DNA from 3 places in the Clostridium hominis genome. Region 3 is predicted to be linked to each of the others. Evidence: predicted binding sites of a transcription regulator. Region 3 holds the regulator's gene; each other region holds the start of a gene.
What was found. Region 3 encodes Rex, which represses fermentation and respiration genes when NADH is low (regulators of the CRP and FNR family bind a similar motif). Its sites were predicted from a motif close to ATTGTTAANNNNTTAACAAT; they were not measured.

Region 1 (4,298 bases), on a different contig from region 3:
TTGAGTGATTAATTCCTAGGAATGCATTACTGAATGCCATACCTGCCATACATGATGCATGAGCCATCTTTTCTCTCGCCTTAACATTAGTAGTTCCTTCATTATAAGCATCTGGTAAGTACTTAAATACTAATCTTATTGCTTCTAAAGCTAATCCATTAGTATATTCTGATGCCATTATTGAAACATAAGCTTCAATTGCGTGAACCAATACGTCTATACCAGCACAAGCAGTTAATCCTCTTGGTGATGTCATCATTAACTCAGCATCAACTATAGCCATGTCTGGAGTTAGTTCGTAATCAGCTAATGGATATTTAACTCCTGTTTGCTCATCAGTTATAACAGCGAAAGGTGTTACTTCTGATCCTGTTCCTGCTGAAGTAGCGATAGCAACCATCATTGCTTTTTGCCCCATTGTAGGGAATTTGTAAATTCTCTTTCTTATATCCATAAATGTCATAGCTAAATCATGGAAGTTTACTTCTGGATGTTCATACATAACCCACATGATCTTAGCTGCATCCATCGCTGATCCACCACCAAGTGAAATTACAACGTCTGGTTGGAATGTTTCCATTTCTTGAGCTCCTGCTCTAGCACATCTTAATGTTGGATCTGGTTCAACATCTGAGAATATTTTGTATTGAATTCCATTTGATTCTAAAATTTCTGTTACTTTATTTGTATATCCCATTTCAAATAACACTCTATCTGTAACAATGAAAGCTTTCTTTTTACCCATATCGCCTAATTCTTGTAAAGCAACTGGTAAGCAACCATATTTGAAGTAAGTTTTTTCTGGAACTCTAAACCAAAGCATATTTTCTCTCCTCTCAGCAATGCTCTTAACGTTAATTAAGTGCTTTGGACCAACGTTTTCTGAAACTGAGTTTCCTCCCCAAGATCCACATCCTAAAGTTAGTGATGGTGCTAATTTAAAGTTATATAAATCTCCGATTGCCCCTTGAGCAGCTGGCATATTTATTAATGTTCTAGCTGTTTTCATTCTTTCTCCGAATGTTAATATTCTATCTTTAGATTTAAGTTGATCTGTATAAAGGATTGAAGTATGTCCCATTCCACCTAATTCTATTAATCTATCAGCCTTATCTAAAGCTTCTTCAAAAGACTTAGCTCTATACATAGCTAATACTGGAGATAATTTTTCATGAGAGAATGGTTCTTCTAATTCAACTGAAGTAACTTCTCCAACTAAAACTTTAGCTGATTCCGGAACTTCAACTCCTGCCATTTTAGCTATCTTATAAGCAGATTGTCCAACCATATCGGCATTTAATCCACCTTTTTCATTTAATATTATACTTCTTACTTTATCTATTTCTTCACCTTTAAGAATATAAGCTCCTCTTTCAGCTAATTCTTTTTTAACTTCATCATAAACTTGATCTAAAACTACTATTGATTGCTCTGATGCACAAATAACTCCATTATCAAATGTTTTAGAAAGCAATATTGAGTTTACAGCCATTTTAATGTGTGCTGTTTCATCGATAATTGCTGGAGTATTACCTGCTCCAACTCCAAGTGCTGGTCTTCCTGATGAGTAAGCGGCTTTAACCATAGCTGGTCCACCTGTTGCTAATATGATATCTGATTCTCTCATAACATTTTGAGATAATTCAACTGATGGTTCATCTATCCATCCTATTATCCCTTCTGGAGCTCCTGCTTTAACAGCTGCTTCTAAAACTATTCTAGCTGCTTCTATAGTAGAATGTTTAGCTCTTGGATGTGGTGATATAATTATTGCATTTCTAGTTTTTAATGCTATTAAAGTCTTAAATATCGCTGTTGATGTTGGATTTGTAGTTGGAACTATTGCAGCAATAACTCCAATTGGCTCAGCGATTTTAGTAATACCATTTGTCTTATCTTCTTCTAAAACTCCACAAGTTTTCATATTCTTGTATTGGTTGTATATATATTCAGCAGCAAAGTTATTTTTTATAACCTTATCTTCTACTATTCCCATTCCTGTTTCTTTAACAGCCATTTTTGCTAACTTAATTCTGTTATGGTTAGCTGCCAAAGCTGCTTGTCTAAAAATTTCATCAACTTGTTCTTGGTTAAACTTTGCAAATTCCTTTTGAGCCTTTCTTAATTCTTCGATTCTTTTTGTTAACTCTTGAGCATTTGTTACTGCCATTTTTATTCCTCCTAAATATATGTGAATTTTACATTTTCTCATTTTTAAAATTTCCGAAGATTTGTTTGTTATTTTTTTAACATCTTCTATGATTCTATTTTATTCCATTGTGTTTTTTTGTCAATCTTTTTTTTGTTATTTTTTTAACTTTTATTTTTTTTAACATTTTCATCCTTTTATCTACATATAAATTATCTTTTTTCATATCTCTTTATTTTTTTCATAATAAGTTCAATAAAAAAAGCAAATGCGATTGTTATCTTAATAACAATCGCATCATATCTAGCTATTCCTAATTAAATTCTGTTACTATATCCTTATTAACTATTCCCGTTTTATTAAAGATAATTTCTTTAATAAAATTACTCTCATCATTTGTAACATTTAGAAAAATTTCTTTATCATTAGTAGTATTAATGACTATGTATTTATTATTACCTAGTGTATTCTGAACCGTATTTATTGATTTAATTTTATTCCAAGATAAAAAGTTTCCATTCTCACATACAATGCCTTCTTCATACATAACAGGCTTTATATAAATACTTAAAATAAAATTTGCAATTAAAAATATGCTTAATACATATATTACCCATTTGTTCAAAATTCCTGATTCATTATAAAATTGATGCAATCTCATACTTAGCATATATTTACCAATAATTATTTCTTCTTGACTCTTTTTAGTTAACCCTATTATGTTTACAATCAAAATAACTATTCCCAACAAAGGGTAATATCTTCTTCTACCTTTAAAACTATATACCATTTTGGAAACTTTTGTTCTACTAATAACTTTCTTAACTAAAACAAAAATAAAATTATATACGCTATATCCCCCCAAAACTACAGCCATCATCATAAGTACATCTTTCCACATTTCTTCACCTCATAGTTAATTAACATATTTGTATTATATAAATATGATTTAACATTACGAGTAGATTTATTCATTTATCCTTTTAAGTTAATAATATACAAAAAAAATAGACATCCTTACTTGATGTCTATTTATATATTACTTTATAAGATGATATTTCTCTTCAAAAAATCCAGATATCTTCTTTAATGCAGAAACTAATACAGTTTCTTCTTCTATTGAAAAGCTATCAATTGTATATTTTATCATGTCATTATGAAATTCTTCATGAAATTTATATACTTCTTTTCCTTTTTCTGTTAACGTTATCAATACAACTCTTCTGTCTTCTTCGATTCTTCTTCTATCAACATAACCTTTTTTTATAAGCTTATTGATAGCAGTAGTTAGTGTTCCTACTGTGATGCTTAAATCATAAGCTACCTCACTCATAGTTCTTTCCTTATCTATTGATATAGCTTCAATAACATGAATTTCTGTTACTGAAAGATCTGAAAACTCACTATTCTGTAAACATTTTTCTTCAATATCTAAAATATCCCTAAACAACTGAACTAATAATTTGTTCAATACACTTTCTGACTCTCTTCTATTAGTCATCAATTTCACTCCCATTTAAATACTAATCTTATTCTAATAATAATAAATATCATTTAAACTTTCAATCAAATTTTAACTTTTTTCAACAATTTATTATTTTAACTAGTTAGTTACCTTTATCATCATTTCCATATAATTCTATATATTCCTCTAATCCTCTTAAAGGATTTAACTCTTCATCTTCCTTCATATACTCTTCAAATATATAATCAAGGTCTATAGCTTTATTTAAATCCTCAAAAGCTTTATGTAATTCTTTTATATTCACATAAAAGCATGCTCTATTATAATATAAAAATCCTTGATTAGGATTTTCTTTTATTCCTTCACTAATAATTTCAATAGCTCTCCTAAATTTATTTTTCTCTCTATATAAAATAGAATAATTCAAATAACTATATGGAAATTTAGGATTTTCATTAATCGATTTTTTATAAAATTCTTCAGCTTCTTCCTCTTTTTTAATCTTACCCATGAATACTCCCATATTAAAAAGTATTCTAAAATGTTTATGATCTATTTGTAATGCCTTCTCCATATATTTTATTGCCAGTGTAATTTCTTCTAATTCATCATAAATACAACCTAAATTTGCATTTGCCCATAAATCATTTGGATTTATACTCAACACCTTACTATAGCATTCTA
Region 2 (4,298 bases), on a different contig from region 3:
GTGGTGTTGGAGCTGATAAATTTAAAGTTCAAGAAGGAAACTTAATGTGGGCTTGTGAGCACGAAGTAGGAGTTGCACAAGGATCACCAGAAGATATAATGGCTGACTTAAGAGCTAACTTTGAAGGAGAATGTTGTGAAGTAGGAATGTATTTAGCAATGTCAAGAGTAGCACATAGAGAAGGTTACCCAGAAATCGGTCTTTACTGGGAAAAAGCAGCTTTAGAAGAAGCAGAACATGCAGCTAAGTTTGCTGAATTATTAGGAGAAGTTGTTACAAGCTCAACTAAGAAGAACTTAGAATTAAGAATCGCTGCAGAAAACGGAGCTACTGAAGGTAAATTCGATTTAGCTAAGAGAGCTAAGATTGCTAACTTAGATGCTATCCATGACACAGTTCATGAAATGGCTAAAGATGAAGCTAGACACGGAAAAGCTTTCGAAGGTTTATTAAACAGATACTTCGGATAAGGGATATTCCAAAGTTAAATTTGGATAATGGAACTTATGTCTACGAATGTATATGAGTAACGAGTTTTACTTGGATCATTTGTGATAATATTGAAAATTGACCAATAGAATATTTACTTTGTTAAATTATGCTATATAATAAAGATATAGAAAAATATATTTAATTGTTGAAAAATGGAGGAGTTAATTATGAAGAAATTTGTATGTACAGTATGTGGATATGTTCATGAAGGAGAAGCTGCACCAGCAGAATGTCCAGTATGTCACGTTGGAGCTGATAAATTCAAAGAACAAGGTGAAGGATTAAACTGGGCTTGTGAGCACGAAGTAGGAGTTGCACAAGGATCACCAGAAGATATAATGGCTGACTTAAGAGCTAACTTTGAAGGAGAATGTTGTGAAGTAGGAATGTACTTAGCAATGTCAAGAGTAGCACACAGAGAAGGTTACCCAGAAATCGGTCTTTACTGGGAAAAAGCAGCTTTAGAAGAAGCAGAACATGCAGCTAAGTTTGCTGAATTATTAGGAGAAGTTGTTACAAGCTCAACTAAGAAGAACTTAGAATTAAGAATCGCTGCAGAAAACGGAGCTACTGAAGGTAAATTCGATTTAGCTAAGAGAGCTAAGATTGCTAACTTAGATGCTATCCATGACACAGTTCATGAAATGGCTAAAGATGAAGCTAGACACGGAAAAGCTTTCGAAGGTTTATTAAACAGATACTTCGGATAAGAGAGATTCCAAATTTAAATTTGGATAATCGAACTTACACCTACGAGTGTGTACAAGTAGTGTGTTTCATTTAAAATGAAATCTAATAATATATACAAAACAAAACCTATCATAAAAATAGAAAACAAAAACTAGAAGATGAGAGTCTTCTAGTTTTTTTTATTTCAAGTATTATTTTATTTTTAACAATATTTAAATGTGATGTAAATTCGTAAGATAATAAAAATTAAAATGTAAAATGCTTTCACAAACAATATAAAGAAAAAAATGGATTATATAGAAAAAATAGTTGACTATGATTGTTAAATATAATACTCTGTTATAGAACAAGTTTTAGAACGTGTTCTATATTAGAGGGGGGACTACTGATGAAAAGAAAAAAATTAAGCACTGTAATTATTAGTGCACTAATGACTTTAACTATTGCTACAAGTTTAGTTGGTTGTGGCGAAAAATCAACTGCAGATGATTCTGCTATTACTTTTAAGGCGGGTACTTATGAAGCCACAGCTAAAGGGCATAATGCAGATCTAAAATTATCTGTTACTGTTGATGAGACATCTATTAAGGAGATAAATATTCTAGAACATAATGAATCTCCAGGAATTTCAGATCCAGCATTTGATAAAGTTCCAAGTGAAATAATTGATACTCAAAGTGTAAACGTAGATACTATTTCAGGAGCTACAGTTTCAAGTATGGCTATAATAACAGCTGTAACAGAAGCTCTTAAGCAATCAGGAGTAGATATAGATGCTTTAAATAAAAGAGCAGAGAGTAATGAAGTTGCAGTAGAAGATATTGAAAAGACTACTGATGTTCTTGTGATTGGTGCGGGAGGAGCTGGTATGGCTGCTGCAGTTACAGCACATCAAAATGGAGCAGAAGTATTAATAATTGAAAAAATGGGTAAGGTTGGAGGAAATACAATGATTTCAGGTACTGCGTATAATGCTGCAGACCCAATCAGACAATCAGCTCAAGGTATAGAGGATTCACCAGAAAAACATTATGAGCAAACTTTATCTGGAGGAGATAATTTAGGAAATCCAGAGTTAGTAAAGGTTCTTACTGATAATGCTTATTCAGGTATTGAATGGCTTGAAAGCTTAGGAATGCAATTTAAAGATGAAGTATTTACTGTTTTAGGTGGTTTATGGCCAAGAGCTCATAAACCAGTTTTACCATTAGGTACAGGGTACTTTGAACAAGCATATATGCCATATTTAGAAGAGAATAATGTTGAAGTTATGTTAGAAACTAAAGCTACTGAGCTTATTGTAGAAGATGGAAAAGTAGTTGGTGTTATGGCTGAAGGTTCTAAAGGCAATAAAGTAACTATAAAAGCAAATAACGGTGTAATATTAGCTACTGGTGGATTTGGTGCTAATGTTGAAATGAGACAAGAATACGATGGGATTTGGGGAACTTTAGATAATTCAATAGGAACTACAAATCATCCAGGAGCTACTGGGGACGGTGTTGTTATGGCTGAAGCTATAGGAGCAGAATTAGTAGGGATGGATAAGATTCAATTATTACCAATGGGTGATCCTGAAACAGGAAGCCTTACAGGTAATATAGAACAAGGTGTTGAAGATCGTATCTTTATAAACAAAGAAGGTAACAGATTTGTTGATGAAGGTGAACGTAGAGACGTTATGACTAAAGCTTTATTTGAACAAACTGATGACTTTATGTGGATAGTTGTTGATCAACATTCATATCCAACAGGAGATACTAAAAATAACTTCAATGAAACTATAGACGAGTTAGTTGAAGCAGGAAGAGCTTATAAAGCAGATACTTTAGAAGAGTTAGCTGAAATGATGGGTGTAGATAAAGATAATTTTATAAATGCTGTTAATAAATTTAACGAAGCTGTTGATGGTGCTGAAGATGAGTTTGGCAGAACATTATTTGCTAATAAAATAGATACTGCACCATTCTATGCTGCATCTAGAAAACCAACAGTTCACCATACAATGGGTGGAGTTAAGATTAATACTAACGCTGAAGTAGTTAATACAGATGGAAATGTTATATCAGGATTATTTGCTGCTGGAGAAGTAACTGGAGGAATCCATGGGTCAAATAGATTAGGTGGTAATGCGCTTGCAGATATAACTGTATTTGGAAGAATAGCAGGAGAAAATGCTGCTAAAGCAAAATAATAAGTTTATAAGCAAATAATAATTAATCCCCTAAAATTGATTATTATTATAGAGACCATAGAAGGTTACTTCTATGGTCTAATTTATTATTAATAGAAAGAGAAAGTGGTACTTATAGATGGCTTATGTTAAAATAGTATAAAATATTAAATTGAATATAATAGCATTTTAGGAGTAAGGATATGAGTAAAACCACTAAAAAGCAAATTGAAAAAAGAAATGAAATAATAGAAGCTGCAAAAAGAATTATGGATGAAGTAGGGTTTGAGAATGTTACTGTGAGATCAATTTGTAAGGCAGCTAATATTTCCATAGGAACTTTTTATCATTACTTTAATGACAAGGGAGATATAATAATTCAGTTATATACAAGTGTTGATGAATATCTTAAAGAAATAGAAAAAGAGAAGTTAAGTGATGAAGATGAATTAAAAAATATAATTACACTCTCAGAGGAATATGGTAAGTTTGTATCAGATAGTGGATTAATTATAGCTAAACAAATATTTTCAGCATCCATTAATACTGAATCTAATCAGATATATAGATCCAAGGAAAGAGATATAAATAGGATTATTGTTGATATAGTAAAAAGAGCTGAGGATAAAAAGCAAATTAATTCTAAATTTGGTGTAGACGAGATTTCTAATATGATACTAATTAATATTAGGGGAATTGTTTTTGATTGGTGTAAATTTCATGGACAATATGACTTAGCTACACAAATGAAGAATAATATAAGTATATTTGTTAATGGTATTAAATAGATAACAATATATACTAATTTGAAGTAGTGATACTTTTTAGTATCAAAATCCAAGATAACATATAATATTGATTATATAAGCATAACAAGGGAGTTGGTGAAGGAGTGGGAGCGTACATATTTTTTGTTGCATTAATATTTCTTATAAATATTATA
Region 3 (4,298 bases):
TTAGCAGTAATTAACTCTATTAGATGTCTTAGATAAAAGTTGACAAAGAATTTTACTTTAATTATAATTTAAAAGTCGAGAATATTTAGGCATAAGGGAGTAGCATGCAAGATCACCGCATCTTGTAGCAAAGTCAACATATTGATGTTAACACATCTGGCTTTGCTTTAAATTGTGAGACTTATGTATAACGGATCTGCTACGTTATACATAAGTCTCTATTTTTTTAGGAAAAATAAAATGATATTATTTACTAAAATAAATAAAAATTTGAATGAAAAATGCTATAGAGGTAATAAAGTAATTAAATATTTTATATATAAATTTAAAGTGTGGAGGAGATTATGGATTTATTAAGTTTAATTTTTTTAGCAGTAGGATTAGCTATGGACGCTTTTGCAGTTTCTGTAGCACTAGGGTTAAAGATTCCAGTAAGAGATAAGTGGAAAATAGCATTAAAAGCTGGATTGTTCTTTGGGATAGCACAAGGAGTTATGCCTCTAATTGGATGGATATTAGGAAATGGATTTAGTAGTTATATTGAAAAGTTTGATCACTGGATAGCATTCATACTGTTAGCTATAATTGGTGGAAAAATGATTCATGAAGCTATTCACCCTGATGAAGATAGCGATGATGAAGTAGATACAGGAATGAAAAGAATGTTTATATTAGCGATTGCTACAAGTATAGATGCTTTAGCTGTTGGAGTTAGTTTTGCATTCTTAAATGTAAATATCATAAGTGCTGTATTGATTATAGGGATAATAACACTTGTAACTTCTGCTATAGGTGTTATAATAGGAAAGATATTTGGAGACTTATTCTCTGGGAAGGCTGAAATAATAGGTGGAGTTATATTAATCTTAATAGGATTAAAAATTTTGCTAGAACACCTTGGAATATTTTAAAAAATAATATACACTATTACTTGTTTGATATACAATTTAGAAAAAATATTTACAAAAATAAGTCATCTATATTTATTGAGAGATATAGAATACATATAAAAAGTATGTTATTATATTATCAATGTATAAAAGTAGAGAAAGTGGACTTAATTAAATATAAGATACTTTAAGGAGAATTTAGATTATGGAAAGAAAAAAACATGTTTCTATGGCTGTAATTAAAAGATTGCCTAAATACCATAGATATCTACAAGAGTTAATGGCAAATGATGTAGATAGAATTTCTTCAAAAGAACTTGGAGAAAAAATAGGTTTTACAGCTTCACAAATAAGACAAGATTTAAATAACTTTGGAGATTTCGGGCAACAAGGTTATGGGTACAATGTAAAAGATCTTTATAACCAAATAGGATTAATATTGGGACTAGATACAGAGTACAAAGCCTTGATAGTTGGGGCTGGTAATATAGGTCAGGCAATTGCCAACTATAGATTCTCTAAAGCTGGATTAAATATTAATGCAATTTTTGATGCTAATCCAAAATTACTAGGGATGAAAATTAGAGATATCGAAATAAAAGATATTGATGAATTAGAAAGATATGCAGAAGAAAATCCAACAGATGTAGGAATTATCTGTGTACCAAGAATAAATGCTCAAAAGGTATGTGATATTTTAGTTAAATGTGGAATAAAGGGAATATGGAACTTTGCTCCTGTAGACTTAAAAGTGCCAAGTGATGTAATAGTAGAAAATGTACATCTATCTGAAAGTTTATTAACTTTAATATATTTAATGCATAGTGAAGCAGAATCACATCTAGAAGAAGAGCAAGGTGAATAGTCTTTAGGAAAAGTCTATCTTGGATGTAACTACTAGATATACATATATACTTTCAATATGGTAATAAATTAATGCCACATTGAAAGTATATTTTTTTGTTTATAACATTAATTTATTATATAAAAAATATTATATCCAAAAGTTATGTTAAATTTTAACAAAAAAGTAAAAAGTTATTGAAAAACTCTTTTTAAAGTAATATAATAATCACAGAAGTTAAATTATTCCAACTACTATACTAAAGACGACAAAAAAGTATATTTTTTTAATCATTATTGTTAGAAAATTAACAATAAAATTGTCTTATGCTTTTTTTGATGATGAATTTTGTATAAAAGAGAGGAATGTTGAGAATGCAAGTTGATGTAGAATTAAAAAATGTCATTTTAGAAACTGAAGGTAATTTAGCAACTATTATTATTAATAGACCTAAAGCTTTAAATGCCCTAAATTCAGACACTTTGAGAGAGTTAGACATAGTAATAGATAGTATTGAAAATAATAGTGAGATCTATTGCGTAATAGTAACAGGAGCTGGGCAAAAGGCTTTTGTGGCTGGAGCTGATATTGCAGAAATGAAAGATTTAAATTCAACAGAAGCTGAAGAGTTTGGATTACTTGGTAATAAAGTATTTAGAAGATTAGAGACCTTAGAGAAGCCTGTAATTGCAGCTATACCTGGATTTGCCCTAGGGGGAGGTTGTGAACTTGCTATGGCTTGCGATATAAGAATAGCATCAGAAAAAGCTAGATTTGCACAACCAGAAGCTGGCCTTGGGATAACACCAGGATTTGGAGGAACTCAAAGACTTCCGAGATTAGTAGGAGCAGGAAAAGCTAAGGAGCTTATATATACTTGCGCAATGGTAAATGCTGAAGAAGCTTTAAGAATTGGATTAGTTAATAAAGTGGTACCTGTAGAAAGTTTAATGGATGAAGCTAAGAAAATGGCAAGTTCAATAATTGCAAACGCACCAATAGCAGTTAAGTTATGTAAGGATGCAATAAACAGAGGAACCCAAGTAGATATGGATTTAGCTATTAAGGTTGAAGCTGAAGATTTTGGTAAATGTTTTGATTCAGAAGATCAATTAGAAGGTATGACAGCGTTTTTAGAAAAAAGATCTAAGAACTTCCAAAATAGATAATTAAAAATAGGTATAAGAATCAGGAGGTAACAAATATGGAATTTGGATTAACTACGGAACAACGATTAATAAAGCAAATGGTTAAAAGTTTTGCTTTAAATGAAGTAAAGCCTATAGCAGCTGAAGTTGATGAAACTGAAAGGTTCCCAATGGAAAATGTTAAGAAAATGGGAGAGCTTGGAATGATGGGGATTCCATTTGATAAGAAATATGGTGGAGCTGGTGGAGATGTATTATCTTACATCTTAACAGTAGAAGAATTATCTAAGGTTTGTGCTACGACTGGAGTTATTGTTTCTGCACATACTTCATTAGGTGCTGGAGCTATAAATGATTTTGGGACAGAGGAACAAAAACAAAAATACTTAGCTCCACTTGCTAAAGGTGAAAAAATAGGAGCTTTTGGTTTAACTGAACCAGGTGCTGGAACAGATGCTGCGGGACAACAAACAGTGGCAGTATTAGATGGAGATCATTATGTTTTAAATGGTTCAAAGATATTTATAACTAATGGTGGAGTTGCAGATACATTCGTGATTTTTGCAATGACAGATAAAAAACAAGGAACTAGAGGAATATCAGCATTTATAGTTGAAAAAGACTTCCCAGGATTCTCTATTGGAAAAGTAGAAGACAAGCTAGGAATAAGAGGCTCTTCAACTACTGAGCTTATATTTGAAAACTGTATAGTTCCAAAAGAAAATTTAATTGGTAAAGAAGGAAAAGGCTTCGGTATGGCTATGAAAACTCTTGACGGAGGAAGAATAGGTATAGCAGCACAAGCTTTAGGAATAGCTGAAGGAGCTTATGAAGAAGCTATTAAATACATGAAAGAAAGAAAACAATTTGGTAGAAATTTAGGAGCATTCCAAGGATTACAATGGATGATTGCAGAAATGGACACTAAGATTGAAGCTGCAAGACATCTTGTATATAAAGCTGCATGGCTTAAACAAAATAAATTACCTTACTCAGTAGAAGCTGCAAGAGCTAAGTTGTTTGCTGCTGAAGTTGCTATGGAAGTAACAACTAAGGCTATACAAATCCACGGTGGATATGGATACACTAAGGATTATCCAGTAGAAAGAATGATGAGAGATGCTAAAATAACTGAGATTTATGAAGGAACTTCAGAAGTTCAAAAGATGGTTATTTCAGGCGCAGCATTAAGATAGGGAGGTATTTTATATGAATATAGTAGTTTGTTTAAAACAAGTACCAGATACAACAGTAGTAAAAATAGATCCAGTTAAGGGAACTTTAATAAGAGAAGGTGTACCTTCAATAATAAATCCAGAGGATAAGCATGCTTTAGAAGCTGCATTACAAATAAAAGAAAAAAATGGCGCTCATATTACAGTAATAAGTATGGGACCTCCACAAGCTAAGGAAGCT

Region 1: a site for Rex is predicted at 2,423-2,442, ahead of adhE (bifunctional acetaldehyde-CoA/alcohol dehydrogenase). Genes of this name have one in related genera too.
Region 2: a site for Rex is predicted at 1,373-1,392, ahead of H8S20_RS03775 (flavocytochrome c). Genes of this name have one in related genera too.

The regions. Positions count from the first base shown of each region.
Region 1 is NZ_JACOOO010000008.1:20,066-24,363, reverse strand. It holds gene adhE (bifunctional acetaldehyde-CoA/alcohol dehydrogenase) at 1-2,170, opposite strand, end outside; gene H8S20_RS05745 (hypothetical protein) at 2,463-3,050, opposite strand; gene H8S20_RS05740 (MarR family winged helix-turn-helix transcriptional regulator) at 3,189-3,650, opposite strand; gene H8S20_RS05735 (tetratricopeptide repeat protein) at 3,757-4,298, opposite strand, start outside.
Region 2 is NZ_JACOOO010000004.1:445,498-449,795, reverse strand. It holds gene H8S20_RS03785 (NADH peroxidase) at 1-470, shown strand, start outside; gene H8S20_RS03780 (NADH peroxidase) at 660-1,202, shown strand; gene H8S20_RS03775 (flavocytochrome c) at 1,571-3,376, shown strand; gene H8S20_RS03770 (TetR/AcrR family transcriptional regulator) at 3,559-4,143, shown strand; gene cls (cardiolipin synthase) at 4,248-4,298, shown strand, end outside.
Region 3 is NZ_JACOOO010000047.1:164,283-168,580, forward strand. It holds gene H8S20_RS19485 (heavy metal translocating P-type ATPase) at 1-36, shown strand, start outside; gene H8S20_RS19490 (manganese efflux pump MntP) at 345-911, shown strand; gene H8S20_RS19495 (redox-sensing transcriptional repressor Rex) at 1,096-1,755, shown strand; gene H8S20_RS19500 (short-chain-enoyl-CoA hydratase) at 2,109-2,903, shown strand; gene H8S20_RS19505 (acyl-CoA dehydrogenase) at 2,939-4,078, shown strand; gene H8S20_RS19510 (electron transfer flavoprotein subunit beta/FixA family protein) at 4,092-4,298, shown strand, end outside.